DNA from 4 places in the Kurthia sp. Dielmo genome. Region 4 is predicted to be linked to each of the others. Evidence: riboswitches for the same ligand, from Rfam matches in the RefSeq annotation. Region 4 holds a riboswitch; each other region holds the start of a gene.
The links. A riboswitch is a leader RNA that binds a small molecule or an ion and turns the genes downstream of it on or off. The one in region 4 is predicted to bind thiamine pyrophosphate.
Positions count from the first base shown of each region.

Region 1 (4,712 bases), on a different contig from region 4:
CACGTGGGATTGCCAGCTTTAAGTCGCCATACTCCGTGTGCAGCGTGCGCTCGTACACACCATTTCGTGAGTTACCCGAGTTAAAGCCGATGATACGGTCGTATTTTTCATAGTACAAAAACGCCGTTAACGCCTGCGCTAACAGCGTATTGACCGCTTTTTCAAGATGACTGCGAAAAACTTCGCTGATATTGCCATTTTGCGCTAGCGTTTGAATGATTTCTGTCGTAAACTTATCCATAGGAAGACCCTCTTTTTAGAATTGGTTGTAGTAACTTTATTCTACCAAGAATTGGCTCTTCTTTTTTTATGGTTTTTTTCATTTACACAAAATATTTTACGCTCTCAAAAAAATATCTATAGAAATGTTCTTTTATTTAAGTAATTGAAGATAAAGAAACCTTGCCCCTTTTAAAGAGATAGGTATTAGGGCAAGGTTTCTTTTAGCATTTTTTAGCTTTCCACTGCTAATAGTATAAAACATTTACTTTATTACACTTGATACATGTTTCATAATATTGATTTCCTTTAAAATGATGATCACAATTTTGTTAAATCTCTTTTAAGCGTTTTTCCAAAAAAGCAAGGTGAGTTTTTAATTGATTGATCTCCTCTTCAATTATTTGGAACTTCAACGTAAACCTCCTAACTACAAGAATTATTGATATAATTTACCACCAGATTCCTTAAACTCTTCAGCTTTTTCCTTCATTCCTTTTTCTATTGCTTCTTTTGTATCAAGCTTGTTTTCTTTCGCGTAATTACGAATATCTTGAGAGATCCTCATGCTACAAAATTTCGGTCCACACATTGAGCAGAAATGTGCTGTTTTTGCACCTTCTGCAGGTAACGTCTCATCATGATATTCTAAAGCGCGTTCAGGATCCAATGATAAATTAAACTGATCTCTCCAACGGAATTCGAAACGAGCTTTTGATAAGGCATCATCTCTTTTGTGTGCGCCTGGATGCCCTTTGGCTAAATCAGCAGCATGTGCAGCTATTTTATAAGTTATAACACCTTCACGAACATCATCTCGGTTTGGTAAACCTAAATGTTCTTTTGGTGTAACATAACATAGCATAGCCGTACCATACCAACCAATCATGGCTGCACCAATCGCAGATGTAATATGATCATACCCAGGAGCTATGTCAGTTGTAAGTGGCCCTAGAGTATAGAAAGGCGCTTCCTTACAAACCTCAAGTTGTTTGTCCATGTTTTCTTTAATAAGGTGCATAGGTACGTGACCTGGACCTTCAACCATTACCTGTACATCATGCTCCCAAGCAATTTTTGTTAGTTCTCCAAGAGTTTCTAATTCTGCAAATTGTGCTTCATCATTAGCATCAGCAATTGAACCAGGACGTAGACCATCTCCTAAAGAGAATGAAACATCATAAGTTTTCATAATCTCACAGATTTCTTCAAAATGAGTATATAAAAAGCTTTCTTTGTGGTGGTGAAGACACCATTGTGCCATAATAGATCCACCCCGGGATACAATACCTGTTAAACGTTTTGCTGTTAACGGAACATATCGCAAAAGAACACCAGCATGAATGGTGAAGTAATCCACGCCTTGCTCGGCTTGCTCAATCAAAGTATCACGGTAAACCTCCCATGTGAGTTCTTCGGCAACACCATTTACTTTTTCAAGTGCTTGGTAGATAGGAACGGTTCCTACAGGAACAGCAGAATTGCGAATTATCCATTCCCTTGTTGTATGAATGTTTTTACCTGTTGATAGGTCCATAATATTATCAGCACCCCAACGTGTGGCCCATGTCATTTTTTCGACCTCTTCTTCGATGGAGGATGAAACAGCAGAATTCCCAATATTTGCGTTGATTTTAACATGGAAATTACGTCCTATGATCATAGGCTCTGCCTCTGGATGATTGATATTAGAAGGGATAATTGCTCGACCTCTTGCAACTTCTTCACGCACAAATTCAGGTTTCATATTTTCCCTTAATGCGATAAATTCCATCTCAGGAGTGATGATGCCCTTCCTTGCATAATGAAGCTGTGTGACATTTCCACCTTTTTTTGCACGTAAGGGTTTACGCTTTAAACCCGGGAACATATTATGATTAGCACGAGGGTCATTCTCATCCTTATATCCATTGTCTTCAGCCTTAACTTCTCTTCCTTCATGTTCCTCAACATCTCCTCGTTCATGAATCCATGTGCTTCGAAGAGGAGGAAGACCTTTTGTAATATCAACTGAATAATTAGTATCCGTATAAGGTCCGCTTGTATCATAGACACGAACTGGTGGATTTTCTTCTTCACCAAAGGCGCCCGTTGTAGGACTTAGTTCAATTTCACGCATTGGTACCTTGATATCGGGTCTTGAGCCTTCAACATAAACTTTTTTACTACCTGAAAAACTAGACATGATGGAAATGCTTTTTTCGTTTAATGAAGTTGTTGACATAGAGTAAATCTCTCCCCTTTTTAAAATTAAAGGACGAGATCTAGAACAATAAAAGAGGAATTAAAGAAATGAATTAAATAAAAAAGCCGAATCCAAAAAGGATGGACCGGCTTTGTATGTAGAAGTTTATTCAATACATGATTACATGATTATTTTTTCTAACTTCCCCACGCTAGTATGATCTAGATCAGGTCCAAAGGGTCAAGAAACTTTAACGTGTTTCTCTCTCAGCCCAACTTATTGGACTCCCCTAGTTATTTCTATTCAATTTGGTTTTAGTATACATGAGTTTTAAGTAAAATAAAAGGAGCAATAAAAAAATATAAAAAACCATTTAATTAAAAGACGGACAGCAACAGGTTTTATTGTTAATATATGAATAAACAATAACATTTTAATTTTTAACGAGAGAGGGAAAATATGTTTACTAAGGAAGAAAAAGAAGCAATATATAAAGTTATTTATCATAGAAGAGACATCCGAAGTTTTTTGTCAACTCCTATCCCAGAAAATACAATACATAAAATACTAAATGCTGCTCATCATGCACCCTCAGTAGGGTTTATGCAACCATGGAATTTTATTTTAGTTTCTTCAAATGAAATTAAAGAAAAGTTAGCATGGGCAGCGGATAAGGAAAGAAGAGCATTGGCTATTCATTATGAAGGAGAAAAAGAAACGAAATTCCTTAGTTTAAAAGTTGAAGGTCTAAAAGAATCTCCTTTAACTATATGTGTAACTTGTGATCCAACAAGAGGAGGTTCGCATATTAGGACGAAATTCAATTCCTGAAACGGATGCTTTATCAACTGCTTGTGCCATTCAAAATATGTGGTTAGTAGCTAGTGCTGAAGGGCTTGCAATGGGCTGGGTAAGTTTTTATAAAAAGAATGATATTAGAGACATTTTAGAAATACCACCACATATTGAGCCTATTGCTCTTATTTCTATTGGTTACACGGATGATTATCCAGAAAAACCCATTCTAGAATTAGCTGATTGGGAAAAAAGGCGTTCTTTAGACAACCTTATTTTCCAAAATAAATGGGGGGAAAATTAAAAAATCTTATTAAAGTGCTCTTTAGTTTAACAAACGAAATAAAAAAACGATTCCGCACAACGTTTAGGAACCGTTTTTTTATGTTGTAATTTGCTTATCGTTGTAAATCCGCATTTTCCTGACGCTACCCCTATTACTAGTTTTAGTTTTATTTCTCTTTACATAACAAAATTACCATATTATAGTTAATAAGGTTTAAAATCACTTATAGAGAGTAGGTTTTTATGATGAAAAAGTGGACAAGTGCACTAATTGCATCTAGTTTAGTATTTTCGACAATCGGAGCAACAACAGTAGCGAATGATGCAAACGCAAAAGAAAGTACTAAAGTTGAAACAGCTGCAGCGGCTAAAAAAACGTTGCTATGGGGATTAAAAGGTGGAGAAACACGAGCACAAATTGAAAAAATGGCAAAGAAAAAGGGATGGAAAGATACCCAGGATACTGGTTACAATAGTGTAGCTTACTACATCCCAGGGAAATTCTATAATCAATCTAAGACTGTGATTCACTTTTACTTTAACAACAATAAGAAAAGAACTTTAACTAATATAAATTATTATTTTAATGTTATGGATGAAAAAAAAGATAATCCGAAAAAGCGTTATACAACAATGTATAAAAAAATGAATACTGATTTAGGAAAAAAAGGTAAGCAAATGACTTACAATGATGAAGAGATTAATTTCATTGAACGCTACGCAACTTGGAAAATCAAGAAAACCAACATCACGTTTTCTGCTCAAAAATATAAAAGTATTATAAGTATAGACTTTTAAAAAACAATAGTTCACCTTCTCCCGTAGTTTTATACTACGGGTTTTTGCGGTTCCCATTTCAGCCACGGAGCATAGAAAATTATACTTTCAGTGGACCGTTGCCGCGAGCATGATACAAAGTTATTTGCAGCCAATTATTAAAAAATGCAATCACGAGTGACAAAGCGAAACACCTGCAAGACGCTTTAGTCGGTGCTGGATTCAAAATTCGCGGTGTGAAGACTGCTGTTTATTATGTGTTGTTCGATAGACGATTTGATGAGATTGTTGAGGCGGTCTTTAGTCTATTGAAGAAGTTAAAATAGTAATTTACCCCCCATAAATTAATACGGGGGGTAAATTATTTAAGCTATTCTATTTCGGATATCTATCGAATTTAACTTTGATCTGTTTTAGTTTCAAAAATTGCAGTGGTAATACTGCTCGTTAT
Region 1 is NZ_HE578959.1:173,304-178,015, reverse strand. Features, by position in the region: partial or broken gene KTHG_RS12085 (transposase) at 1-241, opposite strand, end outside; gene thiC (phosphomethylpyrimidine synthase ThiC) at 659-2,443, opposite strand; TPP riboswitch at 2,591-2,705, opposite strand; partial or broken gene bluB (5,6-dimethylbenzimidazole synthase) at 2,864-3,503, shown strand; gene KTHG_RS12065 (hypothetical protein) at 3,728-4,282, shown strand.
Region 1: linked by a shared signal. The riboswitch ahead of thiC (phosphomethylpyrimidine synthase ThiC) and the one ahead of tenA (thiaminase II) in region 4 are both predicted to bind thiamine pyrophosphate.

Region 2 (5,706 bases), on a different contig from region 4:
CAATCGACATGACCTCATTTAGCCCCTGCTGCTTTAACAGCACCGTATAGAGACGACTCGCATTCATGCCAACAAGCCAGTCGCTAATTTGGCGTGTTTCGGCCTCTTTAAACATCCGTAAATCCTTCGCATTGTCTTGAAGCTGACGAAAGCCCGCACGAATTTCGTCGGCCTCTAGTGAATTAATCCATAAACGCTGAATCGGCTTATTGCGCACGCCGGCCTGACGCAAAATCGAATAAAAAATATTCGAGCCTTCGCGGTCCACGTCACAGGCATTAATTAAGACGTCTGCTGCTTTGAGCAATTTTTTCACTTCCTGGAATTGCTCCCACTTGCCTTTTGCTACTTTAAATTCATATTTTGAAGGAATCATCGGCAGCACATCTAACTTCCAGCGCTTCCAAGCACTATCATACTCAGCCGGTGCCTTTAGCTCCACTAAATGACCGATGCCCCATGTAATGACAGCCCCTGATGGAAAGACCTCGTTTGGCGCAAGCTCAATAAAATGTTTTGTTTTTTTCGCGACAGGAAAGGCTTCTGCATACGCCTTTGCCTGCGATGGTTTTTCAGCTAATATGACAATGCTCATGCCTGCACCTCCTGTGTTTCGAGTTGTAGTAGGTTATGCTGTAGTAATTCGTCGGTTAAGCGACTAAGTGGAAGGCCTACAACCGTTAAGTAATCGCCGTCAATTTTTTCGACAAAAAAGACGCCATCCGTTTGAATGCCGTAGCCACCTGCCTTATCAAATGGATCTCCTGTTGCGACATATGCCTCAATAAAAGCATCCGAAACCATACGGAATGTCACTGATGTCGTTTCGACAAAACTATAGGTATTCTGTGCGGTGACAATCGCAACTGCCGTTAGGACCTCATGTGTTTTACCGCGTAGTTTTTGCAAATGCTGTACCGCTTCATTTGTCGTTTTTGGTTTATGTAAAAGCTGGTCACGATAGACAACAATCGTATCCGAGCCAATGACAACGGCATCTGGATGTTTAGCCGCGACGGCCTGTGCCTTTAATAACGCGACGTCTTGCACATATTGCGACGCTGTCTGAAATGCCACGCTTGTCTCCTCAACATCGGCTGATTCCACGTCAAATGGTATATGGAGCTGTGCAAATAACTCACGACGGCGCGGTGACTGTGATGCTAAAATAAATGATGCTGTCGTTTGAAAATTCATAAAATCCCTCGCATTCTATCTAGTAATTTCATTTTAACATTCACTACTGCTTTACAAAAGGCAGAGCAATCAAGTATGTTTATCTATACACTACATAACAAAGGGGTACTTTTTATGAATAAAGAACAGTTAATGAACGAGGCGCGCGGCGTCTTAAAAAACTCGTATAGCCCATACTCAAATTTTCCGGTAGGAGCTGCGTTACTTTTAACAGATGGCTCGGTCATTACGGGCGTCAATGTTGAAAATGTGTCTTTTGGTGCCACAAACTGTGCAGAGCGTACGGCGATTTTCACGGCGCTAACACAGGGTTATAAAAAAGGCGATTTTGTAGCGATTGCCGTTGCCGGTGACACGGATGATTTCTTACCACCATGTAGCATTTGTCGCCAAGTCATGGCTGAATTTTTCACACCGAATATGCCGGTTTATTTAACAAATCGCGCGGGGGATATTAAAGAGCTTGCGTTAAAAGAATTATTACCGTTTGCGTTTACGGAATTAGACATGTAAGCAAAAAGGAGCCGCAATACTGCGCCTCCTTTTTTCATGCTATTTTTTTCTCTTTGCATACCATTTTAAAAGTAAATACCAACCACCGACAAAAATAACGAGGCCGACAATCGTTGGACCAAACACGACACGCCCAACGACGAGATAGCTAACAATTAGCATGACAACGAGCCACGCTAATGCAAAAAATAATACAAATTGCCATGGAATCTTCATATTACGAACGTTCCCCTTCCAATAGTGCATACACCGCATGGTCGACAAAATGGTCATACAGCCATTCCGACTCACGCGCGATACCCTCCTGTGTAAAGCCAAGGCGCTCGGGAATGGCACGACTTGCACGATTTTCGACGGCTGCACGAATTTCAACACGATGAAGCTTTACGGCATCAAATAAATAGTCGACAAGTCTTGCGACACTGCGCGTCATAAGACCATGCCCTTGAAAGTCTTCCGCAAGCCAGTAGCCAATCGATGTCGAACGATTTTCACGATCGAGCGCATGTGTGCCAACGGTCCCTGCAAACTGTCCCTTATATAAAATCGCCATATTTAAAATGCCTGATACCGCAAATTGCTTTTCGGTGAAGGCGATAAATTGACGCGTATCTAAAATCGTTTTCGTGCCATCTACCCACGGAAGCCATTCGCGTAAGTAGCTACGGTGTCCATCTACTGCCGCAAACATCGCCTCTGCATGCGCATCACTTAATTGTTGTAACGTCATGTGCGCATCTAATTGCCATTCCATTCTAAATGCCCCCTTTAACTATGCGCTTATTATAGCATGTCGCGGTCCCTCGTAACGCTTAAGAGACAACTTGCGATTAGCAACACCCCTGCAATGACATAAAATTGACCAGTAAGTGACAAAGGTAATAACGCCAGCCCCGATGAGCCAACGACCGTACCGAGCGAGAAGAACGCATAAAAATACCCATACGCACGCCCTCTTGTTTGTTCGGTCGTTCCTTCAATAAGCATGCGATTCATTGCGGGGAATAATAGCGCAAAGCCAATACCATACAGGGCAAGTATCGCATAAAGCAGCGCTTGCGACGTTGTGATACTAATAAAAAACTGACTGATTCCAATAAAGGCAATCCCTAACACCATGAGCCATTTAGCAGACCATTTATCAAATACATAACGTGTTGGCAGTACAAATAATAAGACCGCTACAATGCCAAACATACTCATTAGTGTGCCACTTAACCGCGATTCATAGCCTAATAATTCGATACGAATTGGTAATAAATACGCCAGCGCCCCTTGTGACATCATCAGCAAAAAGGCGGCCATAAAGGCACGTATGGCGCGTGCATTCCAGCTAAAGCTTTGTTGCGTCGTCTGCGATTTCTTTTTCACCGTTAGCTGTAAAAATATTAATGCCACAACGACAACGGCACCAATTATTGCGACCGTTATCAGCACAAATGGTACGGAGGTACGCGTTGCCACAATGCCGCTATAAGCAGGACCTAAAATCGCCGCGATGCCGACAAAGGCGCCGGTTAATGCCGACTGACTGCCCTGTGTTTGCTGGGCTGTTTGATTGGCGACAAGCGTAAAGGCGGCCGGTGTAATAAGCCCTGCCACAAAGCCATGACAGGCACGTAGTACGAGCAAGGTGGTCGGTGAATCAATAACCATATATGCACATAATGATAGCACCGTAAGCATCAGTCCAATTATTGCAATACGCTTCGCTCCCACACGATCAGTTAAAATACCCGACGCCATATTCCCAAACATATTCGTAAAAGAATACATCCCAACGACAAGTCCGGCTATCATCGTCGAAGCGCCTAATGATAGTGCAAAGGTACTCATGACGGGAAGCTGTGCGAATAAATCGAGAAACGTAAAGAAAATCGCACCATACAATAACCAAATTTGTTTAAATGGTTGCGGTCGATAACGTGCTTCAGCCCGCTTTATGTATCGATCGAATAAAAAGTTCCCAAATGGGATAAAGGCGACAAGGACCGCTACAATGGAATAAACAATGGGCCATTGCATACGTAACTGCGCCCACGCAATCGACGCGAGATACAACATAAAAATGGCGCCATGCAAACTGCCCATAATCGTTACCGCTAGTGGCAAATCCCACACATATTTTAGTGGCATCGCGACACCTAATAAAATTAATAGCGATAGGCCGTCTAAAATGCCCATCGTTCGTAAAAATCGCACAGCTTTTGAGTGCACAGTATTCCCTTCTTCCATTAGTCATTACTAAAAAGTATACCGCATCCTTATCGCTATTGGCTTCTATTGTGCCTGTATTTGGCAATAAAAAAAGCCGACGTCGTTCATACGTCGGCTTTTACACTACTGAATCGCTAAATAGCGTGTTGGGACAGCTTTTAGTATCGCGAGCGCTAGCATGGCGCCTGTCACCGTCGACAATAAAAAGGACGGCATGAAAAATAACGCAGATACCGCGGGTGCATGCATAAAGAACATACTATAAGGTACCGCAACAAGGGATGCGATGATGCCCGTGCCAATTATTTCCCCACTGATTGCGGCTATGCGTCTTTTCGTTATCCTATAGAGCATACCTGCAAGCACTGCCCCTATAACGCTTCCTGGAATGGCTAATAAAGTCCCCGTCCCCATCATCAGTCGAATAAGTGATGCCAATATAGCCTGTATAATTGCCGGAATCGGCCCTAGTGTTACCGTGCAAATAATGGTCATCATATGCTGAATGGGCGCCACTTTTGCCACACCAATCGGGATACTCACAACACTTGAGCCGATAACACAAATCGCGATATACATCGCTAATAACGTCATTTTTTTCATATAAAAAGCCCCTCTCTTTCTGATGCGATTGCCAAAAGAAAAAGAGCCAGGCCCTTATTATCTTTGTAAGTTGCTTCCCTCCGCTAGTATGAACTAGATCAGGTTTCAAGGATTAAGCGGCTGTAGCGCTCTCTCAGTCAGTCACACTGACACTCCTAGCAATCGTCCCCGCTACTGTATCATAAAATTAGTCAAATGGATAGTCTAAGTCGTATAATTTTCGGTATCTTGCGTCATCTGCTAACAACTGTTCATGTGAACCTTTTACACGTACTCGACCATTTTCAAGCATATAAATGGTATCCATATGAGCCATTGCTGCTAAATGATGCGTAATCCATACGACTGTTTTATTGCTAAGAACCTCAAATATCGTATGAATCAATTCCTGCTCAGTTACGGGGTCTAAACCAACAGTTGGCTCATCTAATAATACAATGGGCGTTTGCTGTAATAAAATACGAGCAAGCGCGATACGCTGACGTTCCCCACCAGAAAAGCGTGTGCCAAGTTCTTCGACACGCGTGTCATAGCCATGTGGTAATGTCTCAATCATCTCATGCAACTGAACTTTTTTCGCCGCCTCAATAACCTCCGCATCACTTGCCGAAACATTTCCAAGTCGAATATTATTCATAATCGTCGTATCAAATAAATACGGCTTTTGTTCTAAGACCGCGATAAGCTGTGATGTGTCATGACGTAGCGTATGCATATGCACGCCGTTAATCGTTACCGTACCAGCAGTCGGCTTATACGCCCCCAGTAATAACTTACCAAGCGTACTTTTACCGGTACCTGTTTTCCCTAAAATCGCGACTTTTTGACGTGGGTGCCATGTCATTGATACATCCCGGAGTACGGTCCTATTATCATATTGAAAAGCGACATTTGATATATCAACAGTATAAGGCCCAGTAGGTAATGTAGTGCATGGCTGTGCGTCTTCGCTTCGTCCCTCGACTTCCATAAGACGTGCAAATGACGTGTCATAACTTGGGAAATGGCTAATTGCATCGCTAATTGGCATAAACGCTTCAAGTAGCGGTAACGCAACAAGTACAAAGGCCGCAATCCACATTGGATGAAAAACAGCAGTTTGCGCCATGTCGCTTCCAAACATAACTAATAGAATCACTGACGCAGCAGCGACTACTTGAAAAACAATCGAACGTC
Region 2 is NZ_HE578957.1:261,575-267,280, forward strand. Features, by position in the region: gene KTHG_RS06200 (type IA DNA topoisomerase) at 1-595, opposite strand, end outside; gene KTHG_RS06205 (Maf family protein) at 592-1,197, opposite strand; gene cdd (cytidine deaminase) at 1,273-1,710, shown strand; gene KTHG_RS21105 (hypothetical protein) at 1,750-1,926, opposite strand; gene KTHG_RS06215 (GNAT family N-acetyltransferase) at 1,928-2,464, opposite strand; gene KTHG_RS06220 (MFS transporter) at 2,494-3,927, opposite strand; gene thiW (energy coupling factor transporter S component ThiW) at 4,051-4,530, opposite strand; TPP riboswitch at 4,589-4,697, opposite strand; gene cydC (thiol reductant ABC exporter subunit CydC) at 4,718-5,706, opposite strand, start outside.
Region 2: linked by a shared signal. The riboswitch ahead of thiW (energy coupling factor transporter S component ThiW) and the one ahead of tenA (thiaminase II) in region 4 are both predicted to bind thiamine pyrophosphate.

Region 3 (5,706 bases), on a different contig from region 4:
GATGTAGTCGCACGACAATTATTTGAAAATGCATCAGTAGAAGAGTTTGAAAAATTCCCTCGTTGGATTACAGAGCAACGTGATGAGTTGATTGAACGTGGTGGCGCACTTCTTTGGATTGATGCAGCAGATCCAGACTTAATGGCTGGCATCCCTGTTGAAAAAATTTCAGCAAACCAAAAAGCGTCAGGTAAAGCATTAGAAAACTATCGTGATGCTGTAATGAATGATAAAATCGCATGGTCAATCATTGCGATTCCGTCGAAAAAATGGGCAGCGAAAGTATTCCCTGAATTACCTGAAGAAGAACAAGTTCCTGCAATGTGGGAAGCAATCTTCAAAACGGTACGTATCGGTGAAGGTAGCGCCGTTGAAAACTGGCAAGCTCACTTGAAAAACTTACATGTGCGCGGTGATTTAATGAATGAAAAGCATTTTGCTAAATTACATTACACAGCGCCAGGTACGGATTTAATTGTTGGCTTACCAGACAAACACATTTGGGCAACTGGCTCTAGTAAAACACCACAAGGCACTGAATTCGTGGCAAATATGCCAACAGAGGAAGTCTTTACATTGCCATCTAAATACGATGTAAACGGCTATGTGTCATCAACAAAACCACTTGTCTATCAAGGGAATATTATCGACAACTTCAAATTAACTTTTGAAAATGGCGTGATTGTGAAAGCAGAGGCACAGCAAGGTGAGGAATTATTAAATGAGTTGATTAAAGCGGATGAAGGCTCTAAATACATTGGTGAAATCGCACTTGTACCACATGAATCACCAATTTCAGCATCTGGCTTACTTTATTACAACACATTATTTGATGAAAATGCATCCAATCATATCGCAATTGGTGCAGCATATCCAACTTGTTATGAGGGCGGTAGCGAGCTATCTGAAGAGGAAATGGATAAAGCAGGCATCAATGTTTCAATTACACATGAAGACTTTATGGTCGGTAGTGCGGAAATGGACATCGATGGCATCCATGCAGACGGGACAGTAGAAGCTGTATTCCGTAAAGGTGCTTGGGCATTTTAATAAAAAGAAAATAGACTTTGACATACATCTAAAAATAACCGCTCCTATGAGCATAAGAAAAACCGGAACCGCGCTATGGCGCAGTTCCGGTTTTTCGTTGTGAACGCTAAAAAAGAAACATGACGTGTTTTATCCCAGTCTCTTTTTAAATGTCCTTAACGGCGATTTGTAGATTGTGACGCTTTTTTATTATTTAATACTTTTTTCACGATTGGATAAACGACAGGTGCTAATTTAACAGCTGTGCTAATTACTTTTTTTAAGTTCATTATGCATAACCTCACTTTTTAGTAGTTAGTATAGTATTACCGTTGTTGAATTTCTTTAAACGTACAGTGCTTTAATTGCTTGTACAATATTGTGAATAAACGGTTCATCTTATTTACGGAAGCGCGTGTGAAAAGTTTCAAAAAGGTTGAAAGCTTGAGCATTTTTCCGTACAATAGGATTGTTCAATAAACGAGATGTAACAACCACAAGGGGAGCTATTAAAATAGCTGAGAGTGAAGTGCGACTTCTAACCCTTAGAACCTGTAAGTTAATGCTTGCGAAGGAATGTGGATAGACAGCTGACGCTATGCGATGTCAGGGATCTTTCCCTGGCATCGCTTTTTTCATATCTATCTAATCCCACTGGTTTGATTTGTACATCAACATTGGAGGTTGAAGGGATTGAACAGTAAAAATTTATTAATGATGGTCGAAATCGCCATTTTTGCGGCCATCGGTCTTATTTTAGATAAGCTGACATTTAGCTTATGGCCACAGGGCGGCTCGATTAGTCTTGTGATGGTGCCAATCGTCATTATGGCGTTTCGCTGGGGCACAGTGGCAGGGCTTGTGACGGGCTTATTAATCGGTACGATGAATGCGATGTTTGGCGGCTTTATTTTAACACCGCTACAAGGCTTTATTGATTACTTCTTTGCGTTTACTGTAGTAGGACTTGCAGGGCTTTTACGTCCACTTGTTATACGTGCACAAACAGCGAGTGAGAAAGCTTTGTACATTACAATTGGGACGATTATCGGCGGTTTAATTCGCTATGTAGCTCATGCAATAGCTGGCTATGTATTCTTCTCTGAATATGCGGGTGACCAAAATCCACTAATTTATACGATTGTCTATAATGGTTCGTACATGGTGCCAGCCATTATTTTAACAGCAGCGATTGTTAGTCTACTCATGACAAAGGCACCGAAACTATTGGAGCCTAAAAAACGATAAAGAAACGAAGGAACTGAATTAATTCAGTTCCTTTTTCGTCATGAAAAAAGTGTGATATAGTAGAAGAAGATTCAATATAAAGGAGATCTTGAACGATGATTGTGAAAACGCAAGAAGAATTTGATGCGTTAATGAAAGCAGGCCGTGCAATGGCTGAAATTCGTGACGCCCTTAAAAATGCGACAAAACCTGGTGTGACAACAAAAGAATTAGATGAATTAGCTGGTAAATTATTCGAAGAAAAAGGTGCTGTATCAGGCCCTAAAGCAGAATATGACTTCCCAGGTTATACATGTATTAGTGTAAATGAATGTGTTGCCCATGGTATTCCGGACAACCGTAAACTACAAGAAGGCGATATGATTAACATTGATGTATCAGGCCATGTAGACGGTTTCTATGCAGATACAGGTGTATCATTTGTTGTAGGCGATGTTGAAAAACCAGAACTTCAAATCCTTTGCGATGTGGCTCAAAGCTCATTTGACCGCGCAATGGGAAAAATTAAACCAGGTGCGCGCTTGAACCAAATCGGTAAAGCTGTAGAACGTGAAGCACATGATAAAGGTTTAAAAGTAATCATGAACTTAACAGGCCATGGTGTAGGTCATTCATTACATGAAGAACCTCAATACGTTTTAAACTACTATGATGCATGGGATGCAACAATGATGAAAGAAGGCATGGTTTTCGCTGTAGAACCATTCATCTCTCAAGCTGCTGAAAACATCGTAGAGGGCACAGATGGCTGGGCATTCTTAACACCAGATAAATCATTTGTTGCACAATTAGAACATACAGTTATCGTAACGAAAAATGGTCCTGTATTAACAACAAAAATCGATTAATTTCAATAAAAAAAGACTGTAGCGGAAGCGTTTCTTCTGTTACAGTCTTTTTTAATTTGCGTTAGATGGCAAACGTTTGCGTATGAAAATGATCCCAACAATCAAGACGCCGCTTAAAAATAATGCAGCTGTTGTGACAAGCAATTCATTGAAATTATTAGCAATGGCTACGCCAATTAAAAACCAAATGAATACAGCGGGAAAGGCGGCGTCATAAAGATGGAAGCGGATTGCGAGTGCAAGTGCGGCTGCACACGTTAACAATACAACAGCCCATAGCTGACGACTAAGGCCAAAATCAATGAGGTTATTCGAAATAAACAGGAAGCCGATAGTTAAAAAAGTGAGGAATGCTATAGCAGCAAATGCAATTGAAATTGGCAGGCGTCCATTCATTTTATTCTCTGTTAACGGGTAGGTTAAATACAGTATGAATAAGCAGATAGAGATCACAGCTAGTGCCGCAAGTGCAAGAATAAATTGCTCATAGTGCCATAAATTAATCCAAACGATAAATACAATCGAGCTTATCGCAAATAAAATGGCTTGCGTGAGTGTTAGTGCAGAAGCTGTATGGCGCTTTTGCCATTGCGCAAAAACCCAATAAGCGAGCAATAACAAAGCGCCTGGGAATAGCCAATAAACGTATAGAGCTGGAAACATTAATATTTTATAACTGTAGGCCAGTTCAAGTGCCGTATGATTGTTGAGTGGTAGTGCATAAGCAGATAAGCTGGCGATAAATAAAGCGATGAACGCCAACAGAACAATTAAAAATCTGCCCAATGATAACCCCTCCTAAAAATAAAGATATACGTATTAGTATACCTCATGAATCGCGTGCAACAATTTTCATTTCTGTGAACATTCTTCGAACATACGCATATATTGCGCTTTAGCACTACATAGCTGTAAAATATATGTAATCTTTTACTAAAAGGAGCGATGAAGTTGGTACAAAAAATTGACAAGCTAGATTTATCGAAAAAGTTGAGTGACCAAATTTCGTATAAAAAGGAATTAAAGAAGCTACAATATGAAATGTTGAACATTCAACAGTTTTTATTTAAGCATGATATTGGCTTAATTTTAGGCTTTGAAGGAATGGATGCAGCTGGTAAAGGTGGCGCCATCAAACGACTAACAGAGCGTCTTGACCCACGTGGTTATATCGTACATCCGATTGCTGCACCAACACCAGAGGAATTGAAATACAATCATTTACAACGCTTTTGGAATCGACTACCTGCAAGAGGTCAAATCGGTATTTTTGACCGCACATGGTATGGTCGTGTGCTCGTTGAACGTATTGAGGGCTTTGCGAAGAAAAAAGAATGGAAACGTGCCTACGAAGAATTAAATCAGTTTGAAAAAGTGCTAACAGATGATAATTATATTGTGTTAAAATTTTGGGTGCAGATTTCAGAGGAAGAGCAACTTCAACGTTTTAAAGACCGTAAAGAAGATCCGTATAAGCAATGGAAATTAACAGATGAGGATTGGCGCAATCGTGAAAAATGGCCTTTATACGTAGAAGCTGCTGATGAAATGTTTGAAAAAACGGATAAAAAGAATGCACCGTGGGTATTAGTAGAGGGTAATGATAAAAAATACGCGCGTATTGAAGTGTTGAAACAAGTTATTAAACATGTCACAGCAGAATGTGAAAAACGTGGTCTCACAATCACAGACCCTGCAGAGGCAGTTTCAAAAGAAGTTTAACCTGACACGCCGTAGATAAAGAGAAGGTGTAACGATGGTCGTTTTAAACGGAGAACAATGTTTTTTACGGACGTTACAAGAAGAGGATGTTCGTCAGATGACGGAACTTGTACGCCGCAATAAAGTGTATTGGTCTATTTATGAGCCGAGGCATCCTTCGGAGTATTACACGGAGAAAATTCAATTGCGTAAAATTCAAGAATCCATTCGTCAAATGCAGATGCGTAGAGAATTTAGTTTTGGTATTTTTTTACGCGGTTCGCAGGAGCTCATTGGTCATATTTCGATTTATGCTATTAAACGCTTGCCTTTCTCGAGTGCGTTTGTTGGGTATTCATTGGATGAGGCCCAGACGGGAAAAGGGATTGCGACAGAGGCACTGGAGCTTATTTGTCGCTTTGCGTTTGAGGATATTGGGATTCACCGTTTAGAAGCTTATGTATCACCGAAAAATGTCGGCTCTGTGCGTGTGCTAGAAAAGGCAAAATTTGACCAAGAGGGCCTCTTGAAGCAACTGCTATATGTGAATGGAGAGTGGGAAGACCATTATATGTACGCATTACTTGAAGACGTTTATTGAAAGGGTAAGGCCACCTTTAGACGCTGGTGGAAACGCTATAAAGCGCTGTTGAATCAATAAAAGAAGAGACTGGTACAAAACACGTCATGTTCCTTTTTTAGCGTTCATAACGAAAAACCGGAACCGCACTTTGGCGCGATTCCGGTTTTTCTTATGTTCATATGAGAGGTTGTTTTTACACGTATGTCAAAGCCTCTTTTTTAGTTGAGTCTAACTCAATCAAAAATTTAAATTAGTCTGTGTAACCACTTGTTACTAAATCAAGTTTTCCTGTTTCAG
Region 3 is NZ_HE578965.1:42,815-48,520, forward strand. Features, by position in the region: gene KTHG_RS19455 (aminopeptidase) at 1-1,050, shown strand, start outside; gene KTHG_RS21990 (hypothetical protein) at 1,206-1,319, opposite strand; TPP riboswitch at 1,519-1,623, shown strand; gene thiT (energy-coupled thiamine transporter ThiT) at 1,723-2,277, shown strand; gene map (type I methionyl aminopeptidase) at 2,373-3,125, shown strand; gene KTHG_RS19470 (tryptophan-rich sensory protein) at 3,177-3,911, opposite strand; gene KTHG_RS19475 (polyphosphate kinase 2 family protein) at 4,071-4,847, shown strand; gene KTHG_RS19480 (GNAT family N-acetyltransferase) at 4,882-5,427, shown strand; gene KTHG_RS19485 (beta-class carbonic anhydrase) at 5,660-5,706, opposite strand, start outside.
Region 3: linked by a shared signal. The riboswitch ahead of thiT (energy-coupled thiamine transporter ThiT) and the one ahead of tenA (thiaminase II) in region 4 are both predicted to bind thiamine pyrophosphate.

Region 4 (5,706 bases):
CTCGTCATTTGCAGCATGTACTAAAGCCTCCGCATGTTGCTGTGTCAGCGGCTCTAAACGTACAATATCATTTTCTAGCATATGAAAAACCCCCTTTGTATTGTAAGTATACGCGGAGGGCTTCAATTAAGAAAGTTCTTGTAAGTATAATTTATTTACATAGCCAATCTGGTGGTGAAATTGCACTTTGCACCACGCACCTGCCGTACAAAATACGCCGACGACTTCATCCTTTTCTAAATAACCTAATGCTTCATAGCCGGTTCCTGGACCACTACGAACATAGACAGGATTTTTCGCTACATAGTTTGTCATAAGCTGTTCTTTAAAACAGTCTGTCACAATGTCTGATAACGTTTGCCTATTAGCCATTTAAATCCTCCTAGATTTGCGTCATTAAGAAATAGACGCAATAGGACATTAAATAGTTTCACCTTTTAATTGTTTAACGGTTTGCTGTATGTCTGAGCTGTGACAAATTGCTGAAATAACGGCTACCCCGTCCACACCCGTTGCTAAAACAGGCGCTACATTCGATGCTTCAATACCGCCAATCGCAACAATCGGACACTCAGGAAATTGCTCGTGCATGGCTTTTGGAAATGCTGTATGACAGGGTACTTTGGCATCCGCTTTTGAAGACGTGGCATAAATAGGTCCAATGCCGACATACGCACAGCCCCCATCGATCGCCGTAGCCATTTCATCAGCCGTATGCACCGATACTCCGATAAAACCTTTAAATTGTGCTTTTGCAATTTGTAACTGTGCATCATCCTGGCCGATATGAAGACCATCCGCTTCTAGTAAAACAGCGAGGGCCACATCATCATTAATGACAAACGGCACATTATACTGTATACATAAAGCCTGACATTGCCTTGCAAATTGAATATACGCCTCCCCCTTCAGCGCATAAGAACCTTTTTCCCGGAGCTGAAACATCGTAATTCCCGCAGCAAGTGCCTCTTCTAGTGTTTGTAGAGGTGCCTTCACACAATTTTCCGTTCCCATAATAAAATATACCGCTAAATCACTACGCTTCATCGACGAACACCTCACAGTCATAGCGATTATAGGCAAAATGATTGGTCGGTCCATGACCATGTCCAATGCCTAGCGGATGTACAATAGCAGCTTGAATAAAGCGTTTCGCTTCAATAATGGCTTCCTTTAGCTCTTGTCCATTCGCTAGCCCTGCTGTAATGGCTGCTGAAAACGTGCAGCCTGTGCCATGCGTGGCCTTCGTATCAATACGTGGCGTCGTCATCGTAAAAACAGATCCATCTTCTAAAAACACTGTATCTACCGCATCCACTCCGCTTAAATGACCACCCTTCATGACAATATTTTTTGCACCAAGCGCCATTAATCGCTGTGCTGCTTGTGCTACATCACTAGCTGTAGTAATCGTCATACCAGCGAGCACCTCTGCCTCTGGAATATTTGGTGTACAAACTGTCGCGACCGGCAATAAAACTTCCTTCATTGTTTGAACAGCCTGTTGCGCTAATAATGTCGCGCCGCCTTTCGCAATCATCACGGGATCGACGACAAGTGGGATATGTTGCTGTTGCATAGTTGCTGCCACCACGTCAATAATAGCGGGTGAAAATAGCATGCCCGTTTTCGCGGCTGTTATCTCAAAATCTTCAAATAATGCATGCAACTGTGCCACCACAAATGCTGGCTCTGCTGCCATAATATCATGCACACCAAGTGTATTTTGTGCCGTCAATGCCGTAATCGCCGACGTGCCAAAGACGCCTAACTCCTGAAATGTTTTTAAGTCGGCTTGTATGCCTGCTCCGCCACCGCTATCTGATCCTGCAATTGTTAATGCAATCATGCTAATCCCTCCGAAATATGATGTAAGGCATCTAAAAAGCCCATTTGAAATGAGCCCGTTGCTTTAGGTCCGACGATGGTAGCCGCCTGCTTATACTGTTGTAATGTTTCCAAAAGAGAAGCTTCTGCACCAAGTGTTGCTGCACATACTGCACTAAGTAAGCAGCCAGTTCCTGTAACAAAGGTTGCTTCGACAACGCCCCCAGAAATACGATAAACCTTCCCTTGCTCGATTAAAACATCAGTTGCACCAGTAATAATGACGGCACATTGATAATCTTTTGCGAACTTGGATGCTGCTGCAATGACATCCATATTCCCCTCACCACTATCCACACCCTTTGCCTGCCACTGGGCGCCTGTAAGAGCCGCTAATTCTCCAGCATTACAACGCAATAAATCAATGTTCACTTGCGCTAAAAGTTGCTTTACAAACTGTTTGCGAAATGGCGTAGCGCCAACACCTACTGGGTCGAGTACAACTGGAACTTGTTGCGTATTTGCTGCTTTTCCAGCAATCACCATCGCCTCCATCGTGCGCTCATTTAATGTGCCAATATTAAGTAATAATGCATCACTTACACGTACCATATCCGCTACCTCCTCAACGGCATCCGCCATCACAGGAGAAGCACCCATCGCAAGCAACCCATTTGCCGTAAAATTCGCGACGACATAGTTCGTTATACAATGGACAAGCGGTGCTTTTTTTCGAATATTAACGAGTGACATAGCGCATAACCTCCTGCTCCCAGTTTTCAGTCGTCCATGGCATTTCCCAGAACTTCCACTCATAGTAGCAGCTCTTTTTAAAATGCTGCTTAAATAATGAGATTTTATGCGGTTGCTGTTGTGCATAGTGATTCATTAACGCTAATTGTTGCTTAATATTCTCGTTCATATCGTCAGAGCTATAAAGCGCAAGCCACTGTTCATACAGCGCGACGCCTGGCTTCGCATCTTTAAAACGATTGCCAATTTCTAAATAAAGCCATGGACATGGGAACATCGCTGCGAATGCTTCTGCCGCATCTCCGTTATAGGCCGCATTGTACATATGACTCACATAGTTATACGCAGACGGCGCAGGTTCAAACGCTTCAATTTCCGCGTCCGTTACACCTAACTCATGGAACGTTAGACGATGCATCTCAAGTTCTGCAAGTTGAATATTTTGCGCTGCTTGCAAATAATAGAGCGTCTCGTCCGCTTCTGTCGCCTTCGATGCAGCAATGGCCAATACCTTCGTATAGTGTTTTAAATAGAAGGCATCTTGTAGCATATAGTACTTAAATTTCTCCAGTGGTAATGTACCGTCCACAATGCCTTGCACAAACGGATGCTCAAAGCTTGCCTCAAAATAAAGCGCATTTTCTTGTCTTACTTCGTCACAAAATGTCATTAAAAAGTCCTCCTCTTGGATGGACGTAGGCAAAAAAAAGCACGCATCCGAATTAGGAGCGCGCTTTCAAAAAATTGCTCCCTACGTCAGTGTTAACTGTCAGGTTCTAAGGGTCAGGTTTTAACCTTCTCAACACAAATGTGTCCCCCCGCAAATTAAAATAGTGCAATAAAAAAACTCTCCATGACGGAGAGCAAATGTACACAGTAATGATTACGTACATTGCTCCCTACGCCCGTATTAACGGACAGGTTCTAAGGGTCAGGCTTTAACCTTCTCAACACATACGTGTCCCCCTGCAATAATTTTAATTATCCTTAGTATAGCATACATTCCAAAAAACGCCATAAAAAAGCGGGGCATGATACCCCGCAAAGTTGCTTAGTGATAAATATATGTGTAAGCTGAGCTCACATACCCAACTTTTCCTTTATAATAAATTTTGTACCAAAAACCATCACGGAAATCGATCACTTTAAATTCTGCACGAGATGGCATTTTACCAATAATTTTATACCCTGTGCTTGGTCCAGAACGAATATTAAGATTCACACCTTTTGCCGTTGTCACAAAGCCTGTTCCCATATGAATTGGCTCTTTTGCGACATACGCTTTATGCACATAACGTTTTGTACCTTTATATGAAATTTGATACCATGTTGTCGCATAGCTTCGAAGCACTTGAATGGCATCATTTTCATTAAATTGCCCAACAACGCGGTATTTCTTACTTGGTCCTGTACGGATATTTAAATGATCCGTTGTTGAATACATCGTACTAATTGCTTGCGCGTGTTGAACAGTTGAGGGTTGCGCGGCATATGTTAGCCCAAATGCCGACCCTGCTAAACCTGCTGCAATTGTCCACTTTACCCATTTTGATGTCATGATGTCTCACCCCTAATTTTTCGTTACATAGGCGGCTGATACATAACCAATTTCTCCGCGGTGATACACTTGATACCATTTCGATGTTGTTTTTTCTAACACTTGTACGCGGTCTTTATTATATAAGGCACCAATTTGTCGATAGCCAACACCTGGTCCTGTTCGTACAGTCAGTGTATCATCTGCCGGCACACGCACCGTATACCACGGCGGCGCTACCGTATATCCTTTATTCACAAAGCCAAACTGTCCTTTATACCAAACCTGTAGCCAGTTGCCAAATGACTTCGTACTTGTTACATAGAGTGGCTTTGTATGCGCTACCGCACCAATCACTTTATAGCTGACACCTGGCCCTGTTCGCACATTTAGTGTATCTCCAGGTGTATAGACCTTCACAGCTTTTACAAAATACGGTGCTGCGCTAACATATTCTTTTTGGACATATCCTTTTTGGCTGTCAATCTGCACCTCATAATAATCACGATTATACGACTTTAAAATATGCACAGGGTTATTTAGTGTATAGGTTCCTACTACTTTACTTGTAATGGCTGGCTTTTCAAATGCCTTTAAGCCATTGTATTGTGCATATTTTATCGTTACTTGCTGTACCGCTTGCGCCATAAAGTGTGGCTCCGCTAGTACACTCACCCCTAAAGCTGAAAATGCGAAACCCGTTGCCATCATCCATTTTTTTAAAAGGGCTCTGGCCATTACTACTCCTCCTCACGATTTAATATGGGAAAGGGGTTAAATATTTTGCATTAACATATCCAATTTTGCCATCTGCATATGCCACTGCAAACCATCTGCTACTCTCGACATTTACTGCGTATAGCACCTCATAGTTTGTCAAAGTACGAATCTTTGTATAGGTTGAGCCTGGCCCTGTTCGAAGATAAAGCTTCACGCCTTCTGTTTGAACACTATACGCTGGCAAACGTTCTAAATACGCGGCTGATACATAGCCTACTCGGCTTCCACCACCCCAGATACGGTACCATTTAGAATTCGTTTTATTCAGCATTGCGGCAATAGAGCCACCTGATTTTTTGAATAAAATGCTATACGATGTGCCTGGTCCACTGCGCACATTTAAATTAGCCCCTCCGGTATTCACCGTATAATATTCTTGTACATTTGGTTGTGACGCAATCCAACTATTCGATACATACGCTGTTTTGCCTTTATATGAAATTTTTGACCATGTGCTGTTGTATTTACTAATGACAGAAATCGGATCATTAAATGTTAATTGCCCTAATACACGATATCCTGTCCCTGGTCCACTTCGTACATTCACACCATCTGTAATCGAGAACATTGTATACGCTGCCTGCGCTACTTCTACATTAGATGAAGGAGATGCTACAGCGCCTAATCCGAATGCTGATGTTGCCAAACTTGCCGCCAAGGTCCATTTCACTAATTTCGATTTCATGCTAGTCACCTCATTGTAGTTTTTTGATGATACATTCCATTCGCATAACCGCGTGTGGCGTCCTGACAACTATAATAATTGAGGTTTCTTTACAATCTCATTACTTAAGTTGCTATAACTAACG
Region 4 is NZ_HE578958.1:408,027-413,732, reverse strand. Features, by position in the region: gene KTHG_RS10715 (GNAT family N-acetyltransferase) at 1-81, opposite strand, end outside; gene KTHG_RS10710 (SH3 domain-containing protein) at 127-372, opposite strand; gene thiE (thiamine phosphate synthase) at 421-1,047, opposite strand; gene thiD (bifunctional hydroxymethylpyrimidine kinase/phosphomethylpyrimidine kinase) at 1,037-1,849, opposite strand; gene thiM (hydroxyethylthiazole kinase) at 1,846-2,580, opposite strand; gene tenA (thiaminase II) at 2,567-3,250, opposite strand; TPP riboswitch at 3,312-3,410, opposite strand; TPP riboswitch at 3,460-3,558, opposite strand; gene KTHG_RS10685 (SH3 domain-containing protein) at 3,632-4,138, opposite strand; gene KTHG_RS10680 (SH3 domain-containing protein) at 4,151-4,855, opposite strand; gene KTHG_RS10675 (SH3 domain-containing protein) at 4,875-5,582, opposite strand.